2 regions of the Hydrogenophaga sp. R2 genome follow, and region 2 is predicted to be linked to the other one. Evidence: riboswitches for the same ligand, from Rfam matches in the RefSeq annotation. Region 2 holds a riboswitch; the other holds the start of a gene.
What was found. Region 2 has a riboswitch for thiamine pyrophosphate ahead of WD026_RS03670 (TonB-dependent siderophore receptor). Riboswitches for the same ligand answer to the same signal wherever they lie in the genome.

Region 1 (7,850 bases), 710 kb from region 2:
TCGGCGTCCTGCACCGCACTCTGAAGGAACAGATAGCAGGCCAGGCGCTCGCCCCGGGTGACCGGCGTGACTTCGTGGATCGATCCCGACGGGTAGATCACCAGGCTGCCCGCCGGCAGCTTCACCCGGTGGCTGCCGTAGGTGTCCTCGATATGCAGCTCGCCACCGTCGTAATCGGCCGGGTCGCTCAGGAACAGCGTGGCCGAGATGTCGGTGCGAAGCAGGCTGCCGTCCGGCAGGTATCGCAGCGTGCTGTCGGCATGCCAGCCGTAGTGGCTGTGCTCGGGCGTGTAGCGGTTGAACTGCGGCGGCACCACCTTGTGCGGCAGTGCCGCCGACAGCAGCAGCGGTGAGCGGTTGAGCGCCCGCATGACCAGCCGCCGAAGTTCGGGCAGCGGGCCGAAGTCCTCCGGCAGCTGCTGGTTGCGCTTGGCCAGGAGTGCCTGCGGGCCGGCACTCAGGCCGCTGGCCCAGGGGGCCTGGGTCAGCAGCGCACGCACCGCCGAGAGTTCGTCCGCCGACAGGATGGCGTCGAAGGTCACCAGCATGGTCGACCTCAGAAGTCGTGACGCAGGGTCACGATGAACTGCCGGCCCGGGCCGGGAATGCCTTGCCCGCCGCCTTCTGCCAGCTGCTGGATGTAGCGCTTGTCGAAGGCATTGAACAGGTTCAGGCGCACCTGGGTCTTGGGGGAGAACTTGTAGGTGGCGTACAGATCGGCCACGGTGTACGCCGGGATGCGTACCACCCGGTTGGCGTTGCCCGCCGGCGGCGACGGCTCCACACCGCTGGTCTGTTCCGACACATGTTGCAGACCGCCACCCAGGGTCCACTGCGGTGTGACGTCGTAGGTGGTGAACAGGTTGAAGGTGTGCTGCGGCGTGCCGCCCAGCCCCTGGCCAACCGCGAACGGGTTGGTCGGTGCAGCGGTCACCTTCGAATCCAGGTAGGTGTAACCGCCATAGAGCTTCCAGCGCTTGCTCAGGTTGCCCGCGGCCAGCACCTCGAAACCGTTGATGTGGTACTCCACATTGGGGATGGTCACCGCACCCGGCACGGCGGCCGGGAATCGCCCCTCGGTGGTCTCGGTGCGGAACACCGCCATGTTCAGGTCCAGGTCGGAACCGATGTCCCACTTGGCGCCCAGCTCGATGGCCTGCACTTTCTCCGGCGGGGTGTTGAAGGTCGGGCCGACCACCGCTTCGGTGGCACCGCCGCCGGCCAGCTGCACCTGGTTGCGGTCGAAACTGCCGGAGATGTTGTACGCATTGCCGTAGGCCGCGTACAACGAGGTGTCGGGCCTCAGCTTGTAGACCAGGCCGGTGCTCCAGCTGAACTCGGTGTCCTTGCGCACATGGTCGGTGTTGTTGGCCGCCAGCGCGCCGGTGAAACCGCGCCGGTTGGCCTCGGCCCGCACGCTGTCCCAGCGCCCGCCCAGGCTCAGCTCCCAGCGGTCGGACAACTTCATGGTGTCCAGCGCATAGATGCCCAGCTCCTCGGTCTGGAAGCTGTAGACCGTGCCGTCGTACACCGGCGTGGCCGCACCCAGCACCCGCAGGGCCGGGTTGTAGAGCGAGGTGCTGGGGCCCTGGGTGTCGCGGCGGCGGCGGTTCTCGTAGGTGTAGCGGGCCACTTCCACGCCGGTGACCATGTCGTGCTGGACAGACCCGGTGGAAAAGCTCCACAGCAGGTCGGTCTGGTTGTTGAAGCCGTCGTCGGTCTGGTCGCGCGGCTTGGTGTCACCGCGCGCGGTGGTCAGGTTGACGATGCGCGGCGACGAGGTGATGGAGTCGTTCTTCACCTGGCTGATGCGGGTCTGGTTGCGCAGCACCAGGCCGTTCCCGAAACTGTGCTGCACCGACAGCCCGACCTGGTTCACGGTGACCTTCTTGTAGTCGTCCAGGTGGCCGTAAAAGTTGTCGAAGTCCAGCCCGGGCGGCAGCACACCGCCGTTGCCCAGCACATTGGTGCGGTCCAGCGGAAGGCCGGCATCGGGCAGGTCGTCCTGGCGGGTGTGCAGGAAGTCGGCGGTGATCTGGGTCGGGCCCTTGAAGCCCCAGGTGTAAGCGGCGTACAGGCCGTAGCGGCTCTCCTCCGCCACGTCGCGCCCCGGCTTGTCGCTCTGGTGGCGCATGAGGTTGATGCGCACCGCACTGTCGTCGTCGATCGGGCGGTTCAGGTCGGCGGTGGCGCGGAAGTAGCTGTCGGTGCCCACGCTGATCTCGGCCCGGTTGAAGGCCTCCAGGCTGGGCTTCTTGGTGACGAAGTTGATGGTGCCGCCGGCCGATCCCCGACCCGAGAAGGCCGAGTTCGGCCCCTTCACCACCTCCAGCTGATCGATGTAGAACGGGTCGCGGAAGTAGTTGCCCAGGTCGCGCGTGCCGTTCACATTCAGGTCGTCGCGGGCATTGAAGCCCCGGATCTTGAGCTGGTCGCCACCGGGCGGATTGCCCTCGCCGGCCTGCAGGCTGATGCCCGGAATGTTGCGCAGCGCGTCCTTGATGGAAGTGACGTTCTGCTCCTCCAGCAGGTCACTGGGCAGCACGCTGATGATGCGCGGGGTGTCCTTGAGATCGCGGGTGTACTTGATGCTGTCCATCTGCTGGCCCCGGAAATCGATGACTCGCACCTCCTCCAGCACCGAGCCTGCCGTCGCGGTCGGAGCGGGTACGGGGTTGGCGGTCTGGGCCAGGGCTGAGCCGGCCAGGCTGGCTGCGGCCAGGGCGACGGCGCGGGGGCGCAGGCGGTGAACACGGCGCGGTGCCACCGCGAAAGAAGCAAAGGACGAAGTCATGATTTCCCTTATGAATACAAAACGTGATGCGAATTGTTCGCATCCATATTATTAATTCAGATTTAACTCTTGACGCGATTGACGGTCTTTTGCCTAGGGACATCCCCAGCCGGTTTCACGCAGGAAGCCCCACCCCGCCGGGTATTCTTGCGACCCATGCGACTGCCATTCAGCCTGCTGCTTGCCCTGTCCTGCCTGGCGGCCCACGCCGGCGAGCAGGACGTGGTGCGCCGCGACGTGGAGGCCGGCCGGCTCAAGCCGCTGGCCGACATCCTGCAATCGGTGCAGGCCAGCCACCCCGGACGTCTGCTGGACGTTCAGCTGGTGCCGGGACCGGCCGGCCAGCGCTGGTATGTGCTGCGCCTGATGCAGAAGGACGGCTCGCGCACCGAGGTGCATGTGGACGCCGTCACCGGCCAGGAGGTGGCCACCCCCGCGCGGCGACCGGCCGGCGTGCTGTCCATGACCGAACTGCTGCGGCGCGCCGACGCCCTGCGCGGCGCCACCGTGCTGGAGATCGAGCTCGAATCGGCGCCGGACCAGCGCGCGGTGTACGAGGTGCGCGTGCTGCAGGCCAGCGGCCAGCGCCAGGTGCTGCGGCTGGATGCATACAGTGGCGCGACGCTGGACCTGCCGGTACCCGACCGCAGCGCGGTCGGGCGGCTCATGCCCCTGGCCAGCCTGCTGGAGCCGCTGGAGGCGCGCTATGCCGCCCGCGCGACCGAGCTGGAGTTGCGCCGCGAGCCGTCCGGCCGCCTGTACTACGACATGGCCCTGCTCACGGCGCAGGGTCGCCGCCTGACGCTGCTGGTGGATGCCACCACCGGCCAGATCATCAACGACACCGAGCCTCGCCGATGAAAGTATTGCTGGTGGAAGACGATGTGGCGCTGGCGCGCGGCATGAGCGAGGCCATGTCGCGCGAGGGCATGGTGGTGGAACACTGCCACGACGGCCCCTCGGCGCTGCAACGGGTGCACGACACGGGCGCGCCGGGCGCACCGGGTGCGGTGGACGTGGCCGTGCTCGACCTGGGCCTGCCGGGGCTGGACGGCCTGTCGGTGCTGCGCCAGTGGCGTTCGCGCGGCCGCAGCTTTTCGGTGCTGGTGCTCACCGCGCGGGGGCGCTGGAGCGACAAGCTCGAAGCCTTCCAGGCCGGTGCCGACGACTACCTCACCAAGCCCTTCCTGATGGAAGAAGTGGTCACCCGGCTGCGGGTGCTGCAGCGCCGCCAGGTGGGCCTGCCTCGCCCGGTGGTGCACCAGGGCCCGCTGAGCTACGACACCGTGGCCGCCACCTTCAGCCTGGACGGCCAGCCACTGGTCCTCACGGCGCAGGAGCAGCGCATCCTGGCCCATCTCATCACCCGCCCGGGCGCCCTGGTCACCCGCGACGAACTGGTGCGCCATGTGTATGCCCGCGACTTCGATCCGGACTCCAACAGCCTGGACGTGCTGATCGGCCGCATCCGCCGCAAGCTCGCCCCCCACGCCCTCATCCACACCGAGCGCGGGCGCGGCTACCGGCTGCAGCACGACCATGCCGGCCCCACGCCGGACTGAGCGGCTCAGCCTGGCCGGGCGCCTGACGGTGCTGGGCCTGCTGGCCGCGCTGCTGTGCTCGGGGGCCGCGGGCTGGTGGCTGCGCACCGAGCTGCACACCGTGGTGCTGCGCAGCCTGGAGGGCGAGCTGGCCGACCGGGCCGAACGCATCGAGGCCGAGCTGGTGGCCGACGGCCGCCTGAACGACCCCAGTTTCAGCAGCCAGCTGCTGGAGTTCAACGCCATCTTCTCGGGCTGGTACTGGACCATCGACCACCAGGGCGGGCAGCTGCGTTCGCGCTCGCTGTGGGACGCCACCCTGGCCGTGCCGCGCGACACCGCCGTGCCGGGGCGCTCCGGGCTGCTGCTGCAGGCCCACGGGCCGCGCCAGGAGCGCCTGCTGGTGCTGGAGCAGGACATCGATGCGCTGGGCATGCCGGCCACGCTGCGGGTGTTCGGGCCGATGGACCAGGTGCTGGTCGACCTGGACCGCATCGACCGGGTGCTGCTGCTGGCCCAGGTGCTGTTCCTGCTGGCCGTGGCGGTGGCCACCCGGGTGCAGGCGCGGCTGGGCCTGCGCCCCCTGCAGCGGCTGCAGCGCAGCCTGGGGGCGGTGCGCGAGGGGCGCCAGAAGGCGGTGTCGGACGAACCGGGCTTCGGCCCCGACCTGGACCCGCTGGCCCGCACGCTGGATGCGGTGCTGGAGCGCAACGCCCGGGTGGTGGAACGCGCCCGCCACCAGGCCGCCGACCTCAGCCACGCACTCAAGAAGCCACTGGCCGTGCTCTCGCTCGAAGCGCAGCGCAGCGCACCCGACCCGGCCGCGCTGCAGGCCCAGACCCGCGCCATGGAACGCGTGATCGACCGCCACCTGGCGCGCCTGGCCAGCGGGGCCGGCAGCGTGGAACGCACCGATGCCGGCGCTGCCGTGCGCCAGGTGCTCGCGCTGGTGCAGCGGCTGCACGCGCCACGGGGCCTGGCCTGGACCCTGCAGGCGGACGACGGGGTTTTCTGGAACGGATCGCCGGCCGACCTGGAGGAGATGCTGGGCAACCTGCTGGACAACGCCGGCAAGTGGGCCCGCAGCGCGGTCACCGTGGCGGTGACGCCGGCCGAGGGCGGCATCGTCGTGCGCATCGAGGACGACGGCCCCGGCCTGCCACCGCAGGCCCGCGACGCGGCGCTGCAGCGCGGCCAGCGTTTCGACCAGCAGGCCGAAGGCCATGGTCTGGGACTGGCCATCGTGAGCGACATTGCCGACACCTACGGCGGCAGTCTGAGCCTGGAAACCGCCCCGGCCGGCGGGCTTTGTGCGGTGCTGCAGCTGCCCTGAACTACACTTCGCCTCGCTCCGGGGTGCACGGACCGCAAGGTCCGGCGCTGAGACGGCATCTGCCGAACCCGTGAACTTGATCCGGTCAGTACCGGCGTAAGAAGAGCGCATGCCCTCCCGGGCATGTGGATGTGGTCCCGTCTGCGCGACGGGCCGCTCCACGGTCGGGCGGGTGGACCTCCGGAGCACCTTTGCCACCGCGTCGTCCACCCAGGAGCCCACCATGAACGCACCCGACCGCTTCCCCGTCGATGGCCCCGCCATCAGTCGCGAGCCCTTCCCGCAGTCCCGCAAGATCTTCGTGCCTGGCCAGCAGCCCGGCGTGCAGGTGCCCATGCGCGAGATCGCGCTCACCAACGGCGAACAGGTGGTGGTGTATGACACCTCCGGCCCCTACACCGACCCGTCGGTGAACATCGATGTGCGGCGGGGCCTGCCGCCGGTGCGGGCAGCCTGGGTCAACGCGCGCGGCGACACCGAAGCCTATGCCGGGCGCACGCCCCAGCAGCTCGACGACGGCGTGCGCGGCGAAGCACCCGACGCAGTGCAGCTGCAGCGCATGGCCGCCCTGCGCGAACAGGCCGCCGGTCTGCAACGCACCCCGCGCCGCGCCCGCAGCGGCGCCAACGTGACCCAGATGCACTACGCACGCCAGGGCATCGTCACGCCGGAGATGGAGTACATCGCCATCCGCGAGAACGGCCGGCGCGAATGGATGCAGCAGTACCTGGGCGATACCGCCCGCGAGGCTCGCTTGCGCGGCGACCCGCGCGGCGCGAGCATCCCCGATGTCATCACCCCCGAGTTCGTGCGCGACGAGGTGGCACGCGGCCGGGCCGTGATCCCGGCCAACATCAACCACACCGAGCTGGAGCCCATGGTCATCGGCCGCAACTTCAAGGTGAAGATCAACGCCAACATCGGCAACTCGGCGGTCACCTCCAGCATCGAGGAAGAGGTGGAAAAGCTGGTCTGGTCCATCCGCTGGGGTGGCGACACGGTCATGGACCTGTCCACCGGCCGCCACATCCACACCACGCGCGACTGGATCGTGCGCAACAGCCCGGTGCCCATCGGCACCGTACCCATCTACCAGGCACTCGAAAAGGTGGGTGGCGTCGCCGAAGACCTGAGCTGGCCGCTGTTCCGCGACACGCTGATCGAACAGGCCGAACAGGGGGTGGACTACTTCACCATCCATGCCGGGCTGCGGCTGGCCTTCATCCACCTCACCGCGAACCGGCGCACCGGCATCGTCAGCCGGGGCGGCTCCATCCTGGCCAAGTGGTGCATTGCCCACCACCGCGAGAACTTCCTGCACACGCACTTCGAAGAGATCTGCGAGATCATGAAGGCCTACGACGTGACCTTCTCGCTGGGTGACGGCCTGCGACCCGGCTCGCAGGCGGATGCCAACGACGAAGCCCAGTTCGCCGAACTGCGCACCCTGGGCGAGCTCACACAGATCGCCTGGAAGCACGATGTGCAGACCATGATCGAAGGCCCCGGCCATGTGCCCATGCACCTGATCCAGGCCAACATGGACGAGCAGCTCAAGCACTGCCACGAGGCACCCTTCTACACGCTGGGGCCGCTCACCATGGACATCGCCCCGGGCTACGACCACATCGCCAGCGCCATCGGCGCGGCCATGATCGGCTGGATGGGCACGGCCATGCTGTGCTACGTCACGCCCAAGGAACACCTGGGCCTGCCCGACCGCGACGATGTGAAGCAAGGCATCGTGGCGTACCGCATCGCAGCCCATGCCGCCGACCTGGCCAAGGGCCACCCTGGTGCCCGCGCCCGCGACGACGCCATGAGCCAGGCCCGATTCGAGTTCCGCTGGCGCGACCAGTTCGCCCTGGGCCTGGACCCGATGACGGCCGAGGCCTACCACGACGAAACGCTGCCCAAGGACGCCTCCAAGGAAGCGCACTTCTGCAGCATGTGCGGCCCCAAGTTCTGCTCCATGAAAATCACCCAGGACGTGCGCGACTACGCGGCTGCCAAGGGTCTGAGCGAACAGCAGGCGCTGAGCGACGGCATGGCGGCCAAGAGCGCCGAATTCCGGGCGGCTGGCGGCGAGTTTTACGTGCCGGTCGGTTCGATCACCCCGCGCAAGGACTGAACCATGGCCCGCATCGGCATTGCCGGCGCCGGCGTGCTGGGCCGGTTGCTG
Region 2 (7,850 bases):
AGCGTGGACGACGGCAAGAGCACCCTCATCGGCCGCCTGCTGGTCGACAGCAAGGCCGTGCTGCAGGACCACCTGGCCGGCGTGCAGCGCCAGGGCCAGACCGACCTGGCCCTGCTCACCGACGGCCTGTCGGCCGAGCGCGAGCAGGGCATCACCATCGACGTGGCCTACCGCTACTTCAGCACCGAGGCGCGCAAGTTCATCATCGGCGACGCCCCGGGCCACGAGCAGTACACCCGCAACATGGTCACCGCCGCCTCCAGCGCCGATGCCGCCGTGGTGCTGGTGGATGCCACCAAGCTGGACTGGCGCAACCCGCAGCTCGCGCTGCTGCCGCAGACCCGCCGCCACAGCCTGCTGCTGCAGCTGCTGCGCGTGCCGTCGGTGGTGTTCGCCATCAACAAGCTCGACGCGGTGGACGACAGCACCACTGCCTTTGCCCACATCGGCGCTGCGCTGGCGGCCTTCGCCGACCAGGCCGGCATCACCGTGACCGCCACGGTGCCGGTGTCGGCGCTCAAGGGCTGGAACGTGGTCGATGCCGCCGAAACCGCTGGCTGGTGCGGTTACGACGGTCCGACGCTGCTGGAGATCCTGGAGCGCCTGCCGGTCACGGCGGCCGACACCGGCCTGCCCCTGGCCTTTCCGGTGCAGTGGGTCGAGAAGTTCAGCAGCTCGGCCGACACCTCGCAGGGGCGCCGCATCTTCTGGGGCCGCGTGGCCGCTGGTGCCGTGGTGCCGGGCCAGCGCGTGCGCATCGCCCCCAACGGACAGACCGCCACCGTGGCCCAGGTGCTGGACCATGTGCGCCGCCCGGCCGACGTGTCCGCCGGGCACAGCGCCGGCATCGTGCTGGACCGCGAGGTGGACGTGTCCCGTGGTGACTGGCTGATCGATGCCGACGGGCACGATGGCTTCCTGCACAGCCGCGAGATCGCCGCCACCGTGGCCTGGCTGGACGACGAGTCCCTGGTGCCCGGCCGCGTGTACTGGGCGCTGCACGGCCACCGTTGGGTCAAGGCCAAGGTCAAGCGCATCGTGCACCGCCTGGACATCCACACCCTGGCCGAGCAGGACGCCACCGAGCTGGAGCCCAATGCCATCGGCCACATCGAGCTGGCCCTGCAGGAGCCGCTGGCCACCCTGCCCTTTGCCCGCTCGCGCCAGCTCGGTTCGCTGGTGCTGGTGGACACCGCCAGCCACCGCACTGCGGGCGCTGTGCTGGTGCGCTGAAGACCGGCGCCGAACCCCCTAAAATCCGGTTTTCCCCCGAATTCCGCCCACACCATGACCCACGTTGTCACCGAAGCCTGCATCCGCTGCAAATACACCGACTGCGTCGATGTCTGCCCCGTGGACTGCTTCCGCGAAGGCCCGAACTTCCTCACCATCGACCCGGACGAGTGCATCGACTGCGCGGTCTGCATCCCCGAGTGCCCGGTGAGCGCCATCTACGCCGAGGAAGACCTGCCCAAGGACCAGGTGCACATGACGGCCATCAACGCCGAACTGGCCCGCCTGCCCGGCTGGAAGAGCATCACCAAGCGCAAGGCGCCCCTGCCGGACGCCGACGACTGGAAAGACAAGACCGGCAAGCTGGACCAGCTGATCCGCTGAAGGCCATGACCGGCGCACCCATCGAGACCGATGCGCTGGTCATCGGCGCAGGTCCGGTGGGCCTGTGGCAGGTGTTCCAGCTGGGGCTGCAGGACATCCGCTGCCATGTGATCGACGCGCTGCCCCGGGGCGGCGGTCAGCCCGCCGAGCTCTACCCCGGCAAACCCATCTACGACATCCCCGGCCTGCCGGTGTGCAGCGGCCAGGAACTGATGGACCGGCTGCAGCAGCAGGTGCGGCCCTTCGCCCCCAGCCTGCACCTGGGCCAGACCGTGGCCGCGCTCTCGGCGCGCGACGACGGCCGCTTCGACGTGCACACCTCCGCCGGCACCGCCTTTCTGGCGCGCAGTGTGTTCATCGCCGCTGGCGTGGGCGCCTTCCAGGCCCGCCCGCTCAAGCTCGACGGCATCGAGGCTTTCGAGGGCCGCCAGGTGTTCCACCGTCCGCACGACGCAGAGGCCTTCGCCGGCCAGAACGTGGTGGTGCATGGCGGCGACGAGCACGCGGTGGACTGGGCCCTGCGCCTGGCCGATGCCGCCACGCCGCCCGCCTCCATCACCCTGCTGCACCGCCGCGACGTGTTCCAGGCCGACGAGCCCAGCCTGGCCCTGCTGCAGACCCTGAGCGAACAAGGTCGCATCCGGCGCTGCATCGGCCAGCCGCTGGGCCTGCAGGTGCAGGACGGCCGGCTCACCGGCATCGAACTCGTCACCCCCGACGACCGCACCGTGGTGCAGCCGCTGGACACGCTGCTGGTCTGCCTGGGCCTGTCGCCGCGCCTGGGGCCGATCGCCGACTGGGGCCTGGCCATGGAGCGCAAGCAGCTGGTGGTGGACACCGCCGGCTTCGAGACCAGCGTGCCCGGCATCCATGCCGTGGGCGACATCAACACCTACCCGGGCAAGAAGAAGCTCATCCTCTGCGGCTTCCACGAGGCCACGCTGGCCGCCTTCGCCGCCGCTGCCCGGCTGTTCCCCGAGCAGCGCACGCTGCTGCAGTACACCACCACCAGCCCCAAACTCCACCGGCTGCTGGGGGTGAGCGGCTGAACTAGAATCACGCCCGCACTTCAAGAGTGGGGTGCATCCGCTAGGGGTGTTGCGGCCGACAGGCCGCGACTGAGAAAGTCCCTTTGAACCTGATTGAGGTAATCCTCGCGCAGGGAAGCAAAAGTCAGCACCGCATGCCGGCGTCCGCCCGTGCCCTGTGGTGCCGGCCCAGCCCACCTGCCATGACCCGTCCTCCCGGACACACGATATGGCACAACCCGACCACCACTCCCCCCGCCCGCGGCAACCCGCGGCGCTGTCCTTCATCAGCCTGGCCTGTCTGGCCGCACTGCATGCCCCGGCCCATGCCCAGAGCGCCGAGGTGACGCTGCCCGCGGTCACCATCCGCAGCGCCCCCAGCACCGCCCCGGCCGACGTGACCGGCTTCGGCGACCAGCCGGCCGCCAGCGTGCCCATCAGCACCACCGTGATCGACAGCCGCACCATCAGTGACGTCGGCGCGCGGCGCATCAGCGACCTCTACCAGCTCGACGCCTCGGTGAGCGACGCCTACAACGCCGTGGGCTACTACGACTACGCCAGCGTGCGCGGCTTCGTCATCGACAACACCTACAACTTCCGCCGCGAAGGCCTGCCCATCAGCGCCGAGACCAGCCTGCCCCTGGACCACCTGCAGCGGGTGGAACTGCTCAAGGGCACCAGCGGCATCCAGGCCGGCACCAGCGCACCGGGCGGCCTGATCAACCTGGTGGTCAAGCGGCCCACGGCCCAGCCGCAACGCAGCTTGCGCACCGAAGTGAACGAAGACGGCAACGCCCTGGTCCACCTGGACATGAGCGGACGCGCCGCCGACGGCGACCTGGGCTGGCGCCTGAACATCGCCGGTGAACGCCTGAACACCGAAGCCCAGGGCACCGAAGGCAAACGGGGCCTGCTGGCCCTGGCCATGGACGCCCGCCTCTCGCGCGACAGCCTGCTCGAAGGCGAGTTCGAGATCAGCCGCCGCCGCCAGGCCACCGTGCCCGGCCTGAGCCTGCTGGGCACCGCCCTGCCCCCGGCCGATCCGCGCATCAACATCAACAGCCAGCCGTGGTCGCAGCCGACCGACTTCCGCAACTTCAGCGGCAGCCTGCGCTTCACCCAGGCCATCAACAGCCAGTGGAACTGGCAGGCGCAGCTGGGCACACAGCGGCTCAAGACCGACGACTACCTGGCCTACCCCTACGGCTGCAGCGCCGAAGGCAACTTCGACCGCTACTGCAGCAACGGCGACTTCGACCTCTACGACTACCGCAGCGAGAACGAGCGGCGCACCACGAACGCCGCGCAGTGGCGCATCAACGGCGACGTCGAGGCCGGCGGCCTGCGCCACAAGGTGAGCGCCGGCGTGCTGGTCAGCCGCTTCACCCTGCGCGGCCAGACCCGCGCCAACGACTCGGGCTTCATCGCCGGCGGCAACCTGTTCACCCTGCCCGCCCTGGCACCGAACCCGCAGATCGTCGACCCCTTCACCAACCGCACCGAGCGCAGCACCGAGTGGTTTGCCACCGACCACATCGAGTGGTCACCCGCCCTGCACACCTGGCTGGGCCTGCGCCACACCCGGCTGGAGCGCGACAGCGCCCGCACCGGCAACGATCCTCGCGCCACCAGCTACCAGGACCACTTCACCACCCCGTGGCTGGCCGCCACCTTCAAGCTCGACGAGCAGCGTACGGCGTATGCCAGCTGGGGCCAGGGTGTGGAATCCGAAGTGGCGCCGGGCCGGGCCCGCTACACCAACCAGGGCCAGGCCCTGCCGCCGCTCAAGAGCCGGCAGTGGGAGATGGGCCTGCGCTCGGCCAGCGACAGCGCCCGCTGGAACCTGACCTACTTCCGCATCGACCGCCCCCTGAGCGGCGACCAGCCCGCCTGCAGCGGCACGCCCAACAGCTGCACCCGCGTGATCGACGGATCGGCCCGCCACCAGGGCCTGGAACTCGGCGGCGGCCGCACCGCCGGCCTGTGGGACTACAACGCCAGCCTCACCTGGATCGACGCCGAGCGCCTGGGCAGCACCATCAACCCCACGCTCAACGGCCTGCGCCCCACCAACGTGCCGCGCTGGGTGCTGCGCAGCAACGTGAGCCGCGCCATCGAATCGGTCCCCGGCCTGAAGGCCAGCGCCCATCTCAGCCACGAAGGCCGGCGCGCCATCACGCCGGACAACCAGCTCGAACTCGGTTCGTGGACCCGGGTCGATGCCGCACTGCGCTACGACACCCGCGTGCAGGGCCGCCCCGCCAGCTGGGTGCTGGCCGTGGACAACGTGTTCAACCGCCGCTACTTCCAGGAAGCGCCGTTCCAGTACGAACACATCTACCTGTTCCCGGCCGCGTCCCGCACGCTGCGCGTGGCCTTCGAGACACAATTTTGAGAAAGTTGAACGTCGCTTAGAAAACCGAAAAAATGACGCTATAATTTGAGGCTGTTCCCTGATAGCTCAGTCGGTAGAGCGACGGACTGTTAATCCGCAGGTCCCTGGTTCGAGTCCAGGTCGGGGAGCCAGAAATTCAAAAGCCCTTGCAGCGATGCAAGGGCTTTTTTCTTGCCCGCTGTGCCAGCAGCCAGCGCAGGCTCAGAGCGCCCGCAGCTTTTCCACCAGGTTGGCCATGCGGATGGGCTTGCTCACGAAGTCGTCCATGCCGGCGGCCAGGCAGGTGTGGCGGTCTTCTTCGCGGGCGTTGGCGGTCATGGCAATGATGGTCACGCGCGGGCGCTGCTGCTCGGCCTCTTCGGCGCGGATGCGCCGCGTGGCTTCCAGGCCGTCAAGCACCGGCATCTGCATGTCCATCAGGATCAGATCGAAGCCGCCACGCCGCGCTGCCTCGACGGCCTGCCCACCATCGGCCGCCACCTCCACCGTGTGGCCGCTCTTGGTCAGCATGATCTGGGCCACCTTCTGGTTCACCGGGTGATCCTCGGCCAGCAGGATGCGCAGCGAGCTGCCGGCCGAGTCGGGTGTGGCAGCGGCGCGGGGGGTGGCAGGCACGGTGGCGGGAACATGGGGCGGGATGCTCATGGCGGGTGCTTCCTGGACAGCGGTCGGCCCTGAGGATAGCGGCACTGCCACCACGGGCAGACGCACCCGGAAGGTGGTCCCTTGTCCCACGGTGCTGTCCAGGCCGATGGTGCCGCCCAGCAGCGTGCACAGGCGGTGGCAGATGGACAGGCCCAGACCGGTGCCGCCGAACTGGCGCGTGATGCTGCCGTCGGCCTGGCTGAAGGGTTCGAAGATCAGCGCCTGCTTCTCCGGTGCGATGCCGATGCCGGTGTCGACGATGTCGAGTGCCAGCGTGAGCGCATCGGGCGACGGACCTTTGACGGGATGGATGCGCAGCGTCACCCCGCCCTGCGCGGTGAACTTGATGGCATTGCCCACCAGGTTGTTGATGATCTGCCGGACCCGCAGCGCGTCGGTGCGCAGCACCGGCGGCAGGTCGGGCGCCAGATCCACCTGCAGGTTCAGGCCTTTCTCGCAGGCGCGCATCTGCAGGGGCCGGACGATCTCGTCCAGCCATGAACGCACCTCCACGTCCGACATCTCGGTGTGCATGTGGCCGGCCTCGATCTTGGAGAAGTCCAGGATCTCGTTGATGACGCCCATCAAGCCGTCGGCCGAACTCCGCACCAGCGACAGGTATTCGCGCTGGGCCGGGTCGGTGGCGAGCTCCAGCGCCAGCCCGGTCATGCCCAGCACACCGTTCATGGGCGTGCGGATCTCGTGGCTCATGTTGGCCAGGAAGTCGCTCTTGGCGCGGCTGGCGGCCACGGCCGCATCGCGCGCCTGCTGCAGGGTTTCTTCCACCCGCTTCTGGTCGGTGATGTCGACATTGGCCCCCACCAGGGTGGTCGGTCGCCCATCCGGATCCCGCAGCCCGATGGCACGCCCCAGGATGTGGCGCATCTCCCCGCCCGGAAACTCCACCCGGAACTCCACCGAAATGGGCGGCTCGTGGGCGGCTGCGGCGGCCAGCGCTGTCTGCACCGCCTCCCGGTCGTCCGGGTGGATGCGATCCAGCACCGCAGAAAGCCGGTTCTCTTCGGCGTTGGGGGGCAGCGCCATCATGTCGGTCAGACGCCGGTCGGCCGTGAAGGTGCGTGACTTCAGGTCGAGTTCCCAGATGCCCAGGGCCCCCACATCGGCGGCCAGCTCCAGCCGGTGGAGGTAGTGTTGGGCCGAGGCTTCGGCCGCCTCGCGGTTGAGCAGGACCGAAGCAAACAGCTGCCCCAGATCGTCGAAGTAACGGCCCAGGACATTGAAATAATCCGGCGCATCGGCGTACACCACCAGAATCCCGGAGCGGGACGGCGATTCACCCCGCAGCGGAATGCAGCGCACCGAACGGACCTGGTGATCCTGAGCCAGACGGCGCCAAGGACCCCAGACCGCAAAGCGCGAAATCGCCACCGTCTCGCTCTGGCCGTTCTCCACAGTGCGCAACGCAGGCCCGCGACGGGTCAGCCAGTTGCGCTCGATCCGCATGTGCCGCGCCCAATCCGCAGCTCGACCGGCGCTGACCATGGGTCGGATCACAGGGGAGTTGGCAGGGCCGAACCAGCACCAGGCCAGGGACAGATGGGTGGACGCCTGCACCACCGCTTCGCAATAACGCTGCACCACATGCATGGGCGGCGCATCGCCGGACAACACCTCAGCGGCCACGCGCACGCCGGCACTGGACAGCCGCATGGCCTCGTCCATGGCATCGAAGGGGGGCGCGTCGGCATCGCGCGTGAACAGGCGGGTAAAGGGCATATCTGCTGCATCGGCAGTATCCGCCCCAACTTGGGGCCTATCCGCCCAAGACCCCGCATCGCCCTCGGAACTGGCCCGGCTTGCGTGATGCAATCCACGTCGCGTGTGCAGGGCCTGCGCACACATCGGCACCGGACGCCCCACGCCAAAAGAAAAGGGGCCTGACCTTGCGGTCAGACCCCTTCGATCTCTGGTAGGACGTGGCAGGCTCGAACTGCCGACCAACGGATTAAAAGTCCGCTGCTCTACCAACTGAGCTAACGTCCCACACTGCCTTGGCGGTGCTTTTGCAAGCGGCCTTGGCTCCTTCACCGAGCTTGCTGAACATCGTTCAGTGCACCCTGCGAAGCCTCAAATTATAGCGTCATTTTTGGGTGTTTTTGAAGAGGGCTTCACTTTTCGCAAATTTCCTGCGGCGAGTGTGT

Region 1: it holds a riboswitch for thiamine pyrophosphate, as region 2 does, so the genes downstream of both, thiC (phosphomethylpyrimidine synthase ThiC) here and WD026_RS03670 (TonB-dependent siderophore receptor) in region 2, are expected to answer to the same signal.

The regions. Positions count from the first base shown of each region.
Region 1 covers NZ_JBBHZN010000001.1:39,509-47,358, reverse strand. The annotation lists gene WD026_RS00210 (Fe2+-dependent dioxygenase) at 1-548, opposite strand, end outside; gene WD026_RS00205 (TonB-dependent receptor) at 557-2,794, opposite strand; gene WD026_RS00200 (PepSY domain-containing protein) at 2,951-3,655, shown strand; gene WD026_RS00195 (response regulator transcription factor) at 3,652-4,356, shown strand; gene WD026_RS00190 (sensor histidine kinase) at 4,334-5,668, shown strand; TPP riboswitch at 5,678-5,788, shown strand; gene thiC (phosphomethylpyrimidine synthase ThiC) at 5,892-7,799, shown strand; gene WD026_RS00180 (FAD-dependent oxidoreductase) at 7,803-7,850, shown strand, end outside.
Region 2 covers NZ_JBBHZN010000001.1:748,623-756,472, reverse strand. The annotation lists gene WD026_RS03685 (sulfate adenylyltransferase subunit 1) at 1-1,233, shown strand, start outside; gene fdxA (ferredoxin FdxA) at 1,288-1,617, shown strand; gene WD026_RS03675 (NAD(P)/FAD-dependent oxidoreductase) at 1,623-2,666, shown strand; TPP riboswitch at 2,699-2,799, shown strand; gene WD026_RS03670 (TonB-dependent siderophore receptor) at 2,875-5,043, shown strand; tRNA gene WD026_RS03665 (tRNA-Asn) at 5,099-5,174, shown strand; gene WD026_RS03660 (ATP-binding protein) at 5,245-7,425, opposite strand; tRNA gene WD026_RS03655 (tRNA-Lys) at 7,617-7,692, opposite strand; gene WD026_RS03650 (tRNA threonylcarbamoyladenosine dehydratase) at 7,777-7,850, opposite strand, start outside.